Actinokineospora alba: one gene and its partner. The protein of the gene in region 1 interacts with the protein of each later gene in a pairwise test. Links are inferred from orthologs where the notes say so. Each region holds a gene or a part of one and is shown on either strand. Other genes may lie near its edges. The genes, in order: ligA and leuS.

Region 1 (5,723 bases):
GCGGCTGGTCGACCGGCTCGGCTTCCCGCGTTCGATCCTCGCCTCGCACACCGTCGTCACGCCTGCCTGCGGCCTCGCCGGAGCGTCAGCCGGATGGGTACGCGCCGCCCTCAAGCAGGTTCGTGACCTGGGCAAAGCCTTTGTGGAGCCGCCGGAATCCTGGTAGCTGTCGGTGCTCGGGCGTAACGTGGCGCGGGTCACTTACGGAGGTGCCCGATGACACAGAAGGTGCTGCTCGCGATAGGGACACGCAAGGGGCTGTTCCTCGCGACCAACTCCGGTGGGGACTGGGAGACAACCGGTCCGCACCACCCGATGACCGACGTCTACGCCGTCGCCATCGACACCCGACGCGCCACACCGAGGCTGCTGGCCGCGGTCACGTCCGAGCACTGGGGGCCGAGCGTCGCGATCAGCGACGACCTCGGCGCCACCTGGTCCGAGCCCGACCACGCGCCGGTCGCGTTCCCCGAGGACACCGAGACAGCGCTCGCGCGGGTCTGGCAGATCGCCCCCGGGCCTGCCAGTGAACCGGACGTGGTCTACGCGGGGGTCGAGCCGTCCGCGCTGTTCCGCTCCGACGACGGCGGCGTGAACTACCAACTCGTCCGCGGCCTGTGGGACCACCCGCACCGCGAGAAGTGGACGCCCGGCTTCGGCGGCATGGCGGTCCACTCGGTCATCCCGCACCCGACCGAGGCAGGCCGGATCACGGTCGCGATGTCGACCGGCGGTGTCTACGTCAGCGCCGACGGCGGCAAGTCCTTCGACGCGAGCAACGACGGCATCAAGGCCTACTTCCTTCCCGACCCGTACCCCGAGTTCGGGCAGTGCGTCCACAAGATCGCCCAGCATCCCGACCGGCCCGACCGCTTCTACGCGCAGAACCACCACGGTGTCTATCGCAGCGACGACAACGCCAAGACGTGGCAATCGATCGCCGACGGCCTGCCCAGCGACTTCGGCTTCGCGATGGTCGTGCACCCGCACCAGCCGGACACGATCTTCAACTTCCCGCTGACCGCGGACTCGATGCGCTTCCCGCCCGACGGCCGTTGCCGGGTCTACCGCAGCGACGACGCGGGCTCCAGTTGGACCGCGCTCGGCGACGGCCTTCCCGACGACTTCTGGAGCGCGGTCATGCGCGACGCGATGTGCGTCGACGACGCCGACGAGGCGGGCGTGTACTTCGGTTCCCGGTCCGGCGAGGTCTACGCCAGCCGAGACGGCGGCGAGCACTGGACGCAGGTCGCCGCGCACCTGCCGGACGTGCTGTCGGTGCGGGCCGCGGTGATCTGATGATCACCGTGCTGCTGCCCCAGGTCCTGCGGGCCAAGGCGGACGGGCAGGCGAAACTCGAGATCGACGCGCCCGATCCCGCTACCCTGGCCCGGGTGCTCGACGTGGTCTGCGAGCGCTACCCGGCGCTGGAGCGGCGCCTGCGTGACGAGAACCGGGGGCTGCGCCGGTACGTCAACTTCTACGTGGACGGAGAGGAATGCCGGTATCTGGGCGGGGCGGACACACCGGTCGCGGCGGACGCCGAGATCCAGGTGATTCCGTCGGTGGCGGGCGGCTAGCGCGCTGGTTCAAGCGGTCCCGTGACCCGGTCGAGCAGCCCGACCCGGCAGTTCTCGCGGAACGGTTCTGGTGCGAGTGGCAGCAGCTGCTCCCCGAGGTCGCCGCCGCCCTCGGCGAAGGGGAGCCGCAGCGGGTCGAGAACCAGCTCTGCGAGATGGTCGCGGCGCTGCACCCCGACCTGCACTTCTCGCTCGAACGCGGTATCCGCTCGATCTACGCGTTCGTGGTGAGCGGGCAGGAGGACCCGCGGCTGCGGCCGTACACCGACGCGTGGAAGGCGGCCGCCGAGCCGGACACCCCGCTGTGGGAGTTCCACGACTCGGTGCCCGCCGTCCCCGACCCGACGGAGGTCACGGTCAACCTCGGCGCGACCCGGGTCGCGCTCGCGGATGTCCGCGTGCACGCGCAGGTCGAGGAGGGTCTGGTCGACGTCGCGGTCTACCACCCGGCGCTCGCCGGGCTGGAGCCGTCGGCGCGCGCGGCGATGACGTTCCTCCCGCTGGACGCCACGCTGGGTGAGCGGCTGGCGGGGGAGCGGCTGCGCCGGGTCGAGGCCGCCGACACCGAGCCCGCCGACAGCATCGGTTTGCTGGAGCTGCGCGAACTTGTCCACAGGCTGGCTTCCTGAGCCTCCGAATGTCGGTCGTCCTGGCTACTCTTTGACACGTGACGAGTGTTGACGAGGATCTTCCGCAGGAACGACCAGCCGCGGTCGAGGGCGTCGAGGATGTGCCCTCCGACGTGCGTGAGCGGCACGCCGAGCTGTCCGAGGAACTCCTCGGCCACCAGTTCCGCTACTACGTGCTCGACGCGCCGACGATCTCCGACGGCGAGTTCGACACGCTCCTGCGCGAGTTGGAGGCGATCGAGGAGCAGCACCCGTCGCTGGTCTCCCCGGAGTCGCCCACCCAGCGGGTCGGCGGGTCCTTCTCCACCGAGTTCGCCGCGGCAGACCACCTCGAACGCATGCTCAGCCTGGACAACGCGTTCGATCTCGACGAGCTCGGCGGGTGGGTCGACCGGGTGGAGAAGGAGGTCGGCTCGGCCGCGCACTTCCTGTGCGAGCTGAAGATCGACGGCCTCGCGATCAACCTGCTCTACGAGAACGGCCGCCTCACCCGGGCGCTCACCAGGGGCGACGGCCGCACCGGCGAGGACGTCTCGCTCAACGTCCGCACGATGCGCGGCGTGCCCGACCGGCTCACCCCGAGCGACGAGTTCCCCGTCCCGGCGCTGGTAGAGGTGCGCGGCGAGGTGTTCATGACGGTCGAGGACTTCGCCGACCTCAACGCCCGGCTGGTGGAGGCGGGCAAGCCGCCCTTCGCCAACCCGCGCAACACCGCCGCCGGGTCGCTGCGCCAGAAGGACCCGAAGATCACCGCGAGCCGCAACCTGCGGTTGATCTGCCACGGCCTGGGCAGGCGCGAGGGCTTCGAGCCCACCGCGCAGTCCGAGTCGTACCGGGCGCTGGCCGCGTGGGGGCTGCCAGTGTCCGGGCACACCAAGGTGCTCGACTCGGCCGACCAGCTCGCCGAGCACATCAAGTACTGGGGCGAGCACCGCCACGACGCAGAGCACGAGATCGACGGCGTGGTGATCAAGGTCGACGAGGTGTCGCTGCAGCGCCGCCTCGGCACCACCTCGCGCGCGCCGCGCTGGGCGATCGCCTACAAGTATCCGCCGGAAGAGGCGACCACCACGCTGCTCAACATCGAGGTCAACGTCGGCCGGACCGGCCGGGTGACGCCGTTCGCGGTGATGGAGCCGGTCAAGGTGGCAGGGTCCACGGTCGCGATGGCCACGCTGCACAACGCCTCGGAGGTCAAGCGCAAGGGCGTCCTCATCGGCGACCGCGTGGTGATCCGCAAGGCCGGGGACGTGATCCCGGAGGTGCTCGGCCCGGTGATCGAGGTTCGGCCGCCGGACGCCTACGAGTTCGAGATGCCCACCGAGTGCCCGGTGTGCGGCACCACCTTGGCCTACGAGAAGGAGGGCGACGCCGACATCCGGTGTCCCAACGCCCGGTCCTGCCCGGCGCAGCTTCGGGAGCGGCTGTTCCACTTGGCGGGCCGGGGCGCGTTCGACATCGAGGTGCTCGGCTTCGAGGCCGCCGCCGCCCTGCTCACCTCCGGTGTGGTGCAGGACGAGGGCGACGTGTTCACCCTGGATGAGGAGCAGCTCTCGCGGGTGGAGTTGTTCCGCACCAAGGCCGGGGAGCTCTCGGCGAACGGCCGCAAGCTGGTGGCCAACCTCGACACCGCGAAGAACCGTCCACTGTGGAAGGTTCTGGTGGGCCTCTCCATCCGCCACGTCGGCCCCACCGCGGCCCAGGCACTGGCTCGTGAGTTCGGCTCCATCGAAGCGATCGCCAAGGCCACCGAACAGGAACTCGCCGACGCCGAGGGCGTGGGCCCGACCATCGCCACCTCCGTCCAAGACTGGTTCGCCGTCGACTGGCACCGCGAGGTGGTCGACAAGTGGCGCGCCGCGGGCGTCCGCATGGAAGAGGAACGCGACGATTCGACGCCGAGGACCTTGGAGGGCCTGTCGATCGTCGTCACCGGCAGCCTGGAGACCTACTCCCGCGACGAGGCCAAGGAGTCGATCATCGCCCGCGGCGGCAAGGCGTCGGGCTCGGTGTCGAAGAAGACGGCCTTCGTGGTCGTCGGCGACGCACCGGGATCGAAGTACGACAAGGCGATCCAGCTCAAGGTCCCCGTACTCGACGAGGACGGCTTCCGCGTGCTGCTGGAACAAGGCCCCGAGGCCGCCACGGAGGTAGCTACCATCGGCGACACGGACGCTGACGACGGTAGCGCGAAGGCCGACGCGGCCGGGAACGCCGAGGCCACGGATGAGTAGCCGAGTGGACGCTTCCAGCATCACGGTGCGCTCGGCCCGCGCGGACGAGGTCGACCAGATCGGCACCCTCACCCTCGACGCCTACACCGCCGACGGCTACCTGGGCCCCGACTCAAGCGGCTACGCCGCCAGCCTGGCCGACGCCGCAAGCAGGTTGCGCAGCGCGGATCTCCTGGTCGCCGTCGACGCCGACGACACCCTCCTCGGCACCGTCACCCTCGCCTTACCCGGCTCCGACTACGCCGAAATCTCCCGCGAGGGCGAACTGGAATTCCGCATGCTCGCCGTCGCCCCCACCGCCCGCAACCGAGGCATCGGCGAAGCCCTCATCCGCGCCGTCTTCGACCGGGCCAGGGAACTCGGTTTGCCGAGGGTGGTGCTGTGCAGCTCACAGAACATGGCCCCCGCCCACCGCCTCTACGAGCGTTTAGGTTTCACCCGCTTGCCAGACCGCGATTGGAGCCCGGGCCCGAAAGTCCACCTGATCGCCTTCGAACTGGACCTACCGGACGCCTGAGCCACCGGGGCGAGCGGCCGCCGACGGGAGGGTGTGGCAGGCCCGTGAGCTGAGGGGCGTCCAACCCGGCGGGAGTGCGACGACGTGCCTGGGAGTGGGTGGCGTGGTTCTTCGGGCGGGGTGTGGTGGGCCTGTCGGCTTTGGGCGGTGAGACCTGGCGGGAGTGCGATGGCCTGCCTGGGGTGGGTGCCGTGGTCTCTCGGGCGTGGTGTGGTGGGCCTGTGGGGATTGGGCGGTGGGACCTGGCGGGACTGCGTCGGCGCGCCTAGGGGTGGGAGCCGTGATCCTGTCGGGCGGGTGTGGCGCGCCGTGAGATGGGGCGGTCAGACCTGGCGGGACTGCGATGGTCTGCCTGGGGGTGGTGCCGTGGTCCTTAGGGCGGATTGTGGCGCGCCCGTGAGATGGGCGGTCAGCCTTGGCGGGACTGCGATGGCGCGCCCCAGCGGACGAAGGCCGCAATCCTGTCTGGCCGGTGCGACAAATCCCACGGGAGGGAATGGCTTGACTCGGCGACCGGCGAAGGCAAGCCCCGCGAAAGGTGACGGTCCGATCCCCACGGGCTGTTTGGGTGGTTCGCCTTGATTTGGGGCAAATGGGCCTAAACTTTCGGCGCGGGTGGGCTGTACTTCGCCCACCTTTTGAGCCCGCGCCAGGCCCATTTGGCGGGGTCCCCAAATCAAGGCGAACCACCCAAACGGGCACCCAACGCCCAAGGCGCCCGGCCACCAAACCACCTGGGCGCACTACAGGAAACCGCTTACCG
Region 2 (6,140 bases), 1.5 Mb from region 1 along the record:
TCATCGCCTGCTCGGTCGGCACCGTGCCGCCGAGTTGGGTGCGCACGCCCGGAACCGGCAGCAGGTCCCGAACAGACTGGTACGCGATACGACGGTCGTCCTTGTCGGTGCCCGCAAGGGTGATCGTCGCCATCGCCATGGTCTTCTCGGCGCTCGCGAGGGCGGGCAGACCGGTGCTCCAGTAGTCGGAGACAGCCACGACCTTGTCCCTGGGCAGGCCGCGCAAAGCGGTGGTGACCTGGGCGGCGAGGGCGGGGTCATCGACGGTCTTTTCGTCCGGGGCGGTGTAGACGACCACGACGTCAGGCGGGCGCTGCCCGAAGGTCTCGGTGACGATCTCCTTGACCCGCATGGACTCACTGGCCGGATCCTCGTAGCCGCCCTGGGTCAGCTTGTCGAAGACGCCGAGGCCCCAGCCGCCCGCGCCGATCGTCACCAGCAGGGTGACGACCAGGACCACCCACCGTCTGCGGTGCGTGAACGAACCCCACGATGCGAGCAAACCCTGTCCCCTCAACGGAGCAGGACGCTACAGTCCGTGAACGCTGTTCACAACATCGCGGAGACCACATGACGCAGGGGACTCGTCGCGACCGGGCCCGCGCGGAAACGGATCGCGAAATCCGCGGACAGGCCCGTGCGCTGCTGATCAGCGACGGTCCACAGGCGGTGACACTGCGCGCGATCGCACGGGAACTCGGGATCACCGCGCCCGCGCTCTACCGGTACTACGCCTCGCGCGAAGACCTGATCGAACACCTCCGCGCCGACGTCTGCGCGGACCTGGGCAACGACTTGGACAGAGACCTGGCCGACGTCGCCGAGTCAGATCACCTCGCCCAGGTGCTCGCGGTGTGCCGCGGCTTCCGGCGGTGGGCGCTGGCGCACCCGCAGGAGTTCACCCTCGTGTTCGCCACCCCGCCGCACGACCCGAGGAAGGACCCGGTCCGGGACTCGTTCGGCCGGATCTTCCTCGGCGTCGCGGGCCGCATCCTCGCGGTCGGGGAACTGATCACCCCGCCGGAACAGGACATCCCGGCGGCGCTGGTCGCGGACCTGACGGCGTTCCGCTCCGACCTGCTCGACAGCATGGCCGCCACCGGAGTGTCCATTGCGGACAGTCGGCTCGGGATCGCCACGGCGTACGTGATGCTGCGGTTCTGGGTGCGGCTCTACGGTCAGGTCGCGCTGGAGGTGTTCGGGCAGTTCCCGTTCCCGGTGACCGACGCCGAACCCATCTTCGAGTCGATGCTCGCCGATCTGGTTCGCGAGGTGGGGCTGTCCGAGTGACAGCCCCGATCCTCGCTACAGCACGATGTTGACCAGACGCCCCGGCACCACGATCACCTTGCGCGGGGTTCCGCCCGCGACCAGGGCCGCGACCTTCTCCTCCGCCAGCGCCGCCGCCTTCACGTCATCCTGGCTCGCGTCCGCGGCCACCGTGATCCGGCCGCGCACCTTGCCGTTGACCTGGATCGGGTATTCGACCGTGTCCTCGACCAGGTAGCGCTCGTCGGCGGTCGGGAACGGGCCGTGCGCCAGCGACTCGGCGGCGCCCAGCTTCGACCACAGTTCCTCGGCCACGTGCGGGCACATCGGCGCCAGCATCTGGACCATCGCCTCGGCCACCACGCGCGGGCAGCCTTCGGTGAAGTTCTTGGTGATGTGGTTGTTCAGCTCGATCAGCTTCGCGCCCGCGGTGTTGTAGCGCAGGTTCGAGTAGTCCTCGTGCACGCCCGCGATCGCCTTGTGCAGCGCGCGCAGGGTCGTCTCGTCGGGTTCGGCGTCGGTGACCCGGACCTCGCCCGTCTCCTCGTCGACGATGTTGCGCCACAGCCGCTGCAGGAACCGCTGCGCGCCGACGACGTCCTTGGTCGCCCAGGGGCGGGAGACGTCCATCGGGCCCATCGACATCTCGTACATGCGGAAGGTGTCGGCGCCGTAGGTCTCGCACATCTCGTCGGGCGTGACCACGTTGCGCAGGCTCTTGCCCATCTTCCCGTACTCCTGCTTGACCTCTTGGTCACCGAAGAAGTACTTGCCGCCGCGCTCGACGACCTGGGAGGCGTCGACGTAGACACCGCGCTCGTCCACGTAGGCGTAGGCCTGGATCATGCCCTGGTTGAACAGGCGCCGGTACGGCTCGTCGGCGCTGACGTGGCCCAGGTCGAACAGGACCTTCTGCCAGAAGCGCGAGTACAGCAGGTGCAGCACCGCGTGCTCGACCCCGCCGATGTACAGGTCGACACCGCCCGGATCCCCGTCGCTCTGCGGGCCCAGCCAGTACTGCTCGTTCTCGGGCTCGCAGAACCGCTCGGTGTCGGTCGGGTCGACGTAGCGCAGCTGGTACCAGCACGAACCCGCCCAGTTGGGCATTGTGTTGGTGTCGCGGCGGTACTTCTTCTTTCCCTCGCCCAGGTCCAGCTCGACCTCGACCCACTCGTTCGCCCGCGACAGCGGCGGCGACGGCTCGGTGTCGGCGTCCATCGGGTCGAACGTCTTCGGCGAGTAGTCCTCGACCTCGGGCAGCTCGATCGGCAGCATCGACTCGGGCAGCGCGATCGGCTGGCCGTCCTCGTCGTAGACGATCGGGAACGGCTCGCCCCAGTAGCGCTGCCGCGAGAACAGCCAGTCGCGCAGCTTGTACTGGATGGTGCCGCGGCCGTGGCCGTGCTCCTCCAGCCAGGCGATGATCGTCGACTTGGCCTCGTCGATCTCCATGCCGTCCAGGAACCCGCTGTTGATCGCCGGGCCGTCGCCGGTGAACGCCTCGCCGTCGAAACCCTCGGTGGGCTGGACGGTCCGGATGATCGGCAGGTCGAACTTGGTGGCGAAGTCCCAGTCGCGCTGGTCCTGGCCGGGCACGGCCATGATCGCGCCGGTGCCGTAGCCCATCAGCACGTAGTCGGCGACGTAGACCGGGATTTCCTTGCCGTTGACCGGGTTCACCGCGTGCGCGCCGGTGAAGACGCCGGTCTTCTCCTTGCTCTCCTGGCGGTCCAGGTCGGACTTGTTCACCGCGACCCTGCGGTACTCGGCGACGGCGTCGATGTGCTCGGCGGTGGTGATCACGTCGACCAGCGGGTGCTCCGGCGCCAGGACCATGTAGGTCGCGCCGAACAGCGTGTCCGGGCGGGTGGTGAATACCTCGATCAGGTGCTCGCCGACCGGGAAGCTCACCCGGGCGCCGTTGGACCGGCCGATCCAGTTGCGCTGCATCGCCTTGACCTTCTCCGGCCAGTCCAGGCGGTCCAGGTCGTCGATCAGGCGGTCGGAGTACGCGGTGATCCGCATCATCCACTGGCGCAGGTTCTTGCGGAACACGGGGAAGTTGCCGCGCTCGCTGCGGCCGTCCGCGGTGACCTCTTCGTTGGCCACGACCGTGCCCAGGCCCGGCACCCAGTTGACCGGGGCGTCGGACAGGTAGACCAGGCGGTACTCGTTCAGCACGGCGTACTGCTCGGCCCGGGTCAGCTCACACCAGCCGCGCCCGTCCGGGGTGTTCCGCTTGCCCTGGGCGAACTCGGCTTCCAGCTCCGCGATCGGGCGCGCCTTGCCCGCGTCGGCGTCGTACCAGGAGTTGAAGATCTGCAGGAAGATCCACTGCGTCCAGCGGTAGTAGTTGGGGTCGATCGTGGAGATCCGGCGCCGCTCGTCGTGGCCCAGGCCCAGGCGGCGGATCTGCCGCAGGTAGGTCTGGATGTTGTCCTCGGTGGTCTTGCGCGGGTGCTGGCCGGTCTGCACGGCGTACTGCTCGGCGGGCAGGCCGAAGGCGTCGAAGCCCATGGTGTGCAGGACGTTGCGGCCGTTCATCCGGTGGTACCGGGCGAAGACGTCGGTGCCGATGAAGCCCAGCGGGTGGCCGACGTGCAGGCCCGCGCCCGAGGGGTACGGGAACATGTCCTGGACGAACAGCTTGTCGGCGGGAACCGGACCCGCCAGCGGCCCGACGGGGTTGGGCGCGTGGTACGTCCCGCGTTCCTCCCAGTGGTCCTGCCAGCGCTTCTCGATCCGACCGGCCAGCTCGGCCGTGTACCGGTGGCTCGGCACGGCATCGGCGGCGCTGGGTGTCTGAGGATCGGGGCTCATCAGTTTCCTTCCGGGGGTGCGTGCTCCTGAGGAAAAACGAAAACCCCCCAGCCCGCTTGGGCATGAGGGGTCGCCGCGCGTGACCGGTCGGTCAGCGCGGCCAACTAAGGAGCAGGCGGGCCGTACTCATGTCCAGAGAATAGCGCACGGGCGCGAACCGCTTTCCCGGATGACCGGGAACACACAGGTCAGGTGCCCGGCTAGGACCCCGCGAGCCATCTCCTACCATCGAGTGGTGAACCTCGCGCCGCTCGTGCCGCTCATCGCCGGTCTGCCGCTGCTCGCCGTCGGCTTCCTCGGCCTGACCGAGCGGCTGCCGCGCAATCGCTTCGGCGGTGTCCGCACCCCCGCCACCCTGCGCGACGACGACACCTTCCGCCTCGCCAACAAGGTCGCGGGCCTGCCGACGATGGTGGCCGGTCTCGTCGGCCTGATCGGCGGCGTCGTCGGTCTGCTGCTGTCGACCACGGCGGGTGCGATGACGGTGGCGATCATCGCGACCATCGGCCTGCTGGTCATCACCGTCGCCGCGGGCGCCCTCGGCCACCGCGCCGCCGCGGCCATGCCGGAACCCGCTCCCGAACTCCCCGCGGGCTGCGCGGGCTGCCAGTGCGGCGGCTGCGGAGTCCTCGGCAAGGCGAAGACCGCCTAGTTCGCCTTGACGTCGCCCGGATGGGTGGCCAACAGGGCCAGCGGCATGCCCTGGCGGCGCAGCACGCGGCCCCAGAGGTCTTCCTCGGCGGGGGCGAACACGTCGTTGGGCAGGGCCGGGACCACGATCCAGTCGCCGCGGTCGATCTCGCCCGCGAGCTGGCCGAGGTCCCATCCCGCGTAGCCGGCGAACACGCGCATCCCGCGGAACTTGGGGACGAGCACGTCCGGGTCGGCGTCCAAGTCGACCAACGCCACCGGTCCGCGCACGCCGATCAGGCCCGTCACCCCGTCGACCAGCTCGCCGGTGCGCATCGCGGCCAGGCACAGCGCGGTCTTCTGCTCGACCGGGCCGCCGACGAACACCGAGTTCGGCTCCGACACGTGCCTGCCCCACGTGGGCAGCACGTCGTCGACGGGGACATCGCTCGGTCGGTTGAGGACGACCCCGAGCGTGCCTTCACTCCGGTGGTCGATGATGTAGACCACCGTGCGACGGAAGTTGTCGTCGAGCAGGCTGGGCGCGGCTACCAGCAGCGTCCCTGGCTCGACCGAGGCGTCGGATGACACCCCGCCATGATCCCATCCGCGCGGCGAGTGTGAACGGCCCGACCCTCCTTCGCGGCCGACGGGAACGAAAGCGGGGGATCCGTCGTTGATGATGAGGTCGGCACTGTGTGTCCCCCGGGCTCAACTAGAACCGCCTTCGTGGAATACCGCACGGCTGGAGCCACGTTGTGCAACTCGCCGTGAGGCGACCCGGTGCCGGTGTCGGGTGGGCGGTCCCTTTCGGGGCCGCCCATTCCGGCGTTCGGGGGCTTTCCCGGAGACGTAGGCTGAGCCGTCGTGAGCACGCGTGCCGATACCAGCCATCCCGCCGATCACGAGGCACACCACCTTCGGATCGGCGTGCGGCGGCTGCTGTCCATTTCCGACTTCCGCCGCCTGCTCCTGAGCCGCTTCGCCGCCCAGTGGGGCGACGGGATGCTGCAGGCCGGTCTCGCGGGCGCCGTCCTGTTCAACCCGGAACGCGAAGCCGACGCCCTCGCCATCGCCGCCGGGTTCACCGCCCTGCTGCTGCCGTACTCGCTCGTCGGACCGTTCGCGGGCGCCCTGCTCGACCGGTGGGACCGGCGCAACGTGCTGGTCGTGGCCAACGCGCTGCGCGGCCTGCTGATCCTGGTGGCGGCCGTGACCGTCGCGATGGGCGCCGACGAGCCGGTGCTCTTCACGCTCGCGCTGATCGTGGTCGGCATCAGCCGGTTCGTCGGGTCGGGACTCTCGGCGTCGCTGCCGCACGTGGTGCCGGTGCGCAACCTGGTCGAGGCGAACGCGCTGGCCACGACCCTCGGCGCGGTCGTCGCCGTGACCGGCGCGGGCTGCGCTGTCGGGTTGCGGGC

What was found.
Region 2: the proteins of ligA (region 1) and leuS interact in binary tests that used the Escherichia coli proteins (3 or more experiments, as listed by UniProt). The link is inferred for Actinokineospora alba from one-to-one orthologs.

The regions. Positions count from the first base shown.
Region 1 is NZ_SNXU01000001.1:207,120-212,842, reverse strand. The notes cover bases 1,912-4,845. They hold ligA (NAD-dependent DNA ligase LigA), read left to right. Parts: upstream 1,912-2,247; coding sequence 2,248-4,443; downstream 4,444-4,845. Other genes in these bases: C8E96_RS00950 (GNAT family N-acetyltransferase), read left to right, coding at 4,448-4,845; C8E96_RS00960 (hypothetical protein), read left to right, coding at 1,912-2,209. Outside these bases: C8E96_RS00975 (methionine synthase), read left to right, coding at 1-166; C8E96_RS00970 (glycosyl hydrolase), read left to right, coding at 217-1,299; C8E96_RS00965 (MoaD/ThiS family protein), read left to right, coding at 1,299-1,580; more of C8E96_RS00960, read left to right, coding at 1,499-1,911; more of C8E96_RS00950, read left to right, coding at 4,846-4,960. UniProt on the Escherichia coli protein: DNA ligase that catalyzes the formation of phosphodiester linkages between 5'-phosphoryl and 3'-hydroxyl groups in double-stranded DNA using NAD as a coenzyme and as the energy source for the reaction.
Region 2 is NZ_SNXU01000001.1:1,664,125-1,670,264, forward strand. The notes cover bases 1,106-4,456. They hold leuS (leucine--tRNA ligase), read right to left. Parts: upstream 4,090-4,456; coding sequence 1,306-4,089; downstream 1,106-1,305. Other genes in these bases: C8E96_RS07955 (TetR/AcrR family transcriptional regulator), read left to right, coding at 1,106-1,290; C8E96_RS07965 (SdpI family protein), read left to right, coding at 4,325-4,456. Also shown: C8E96_RS07950 (MMPL family transporter), read right to left, coding at 1-502; more of C8E96_RS07955, read left to right, coding at 571-1,105; more of C8E96_RS07965, read left to right, coding at 4,457-4,741; C8E96_RS07975 (MFS transporter), read left to right, coding at 5,644-6,140.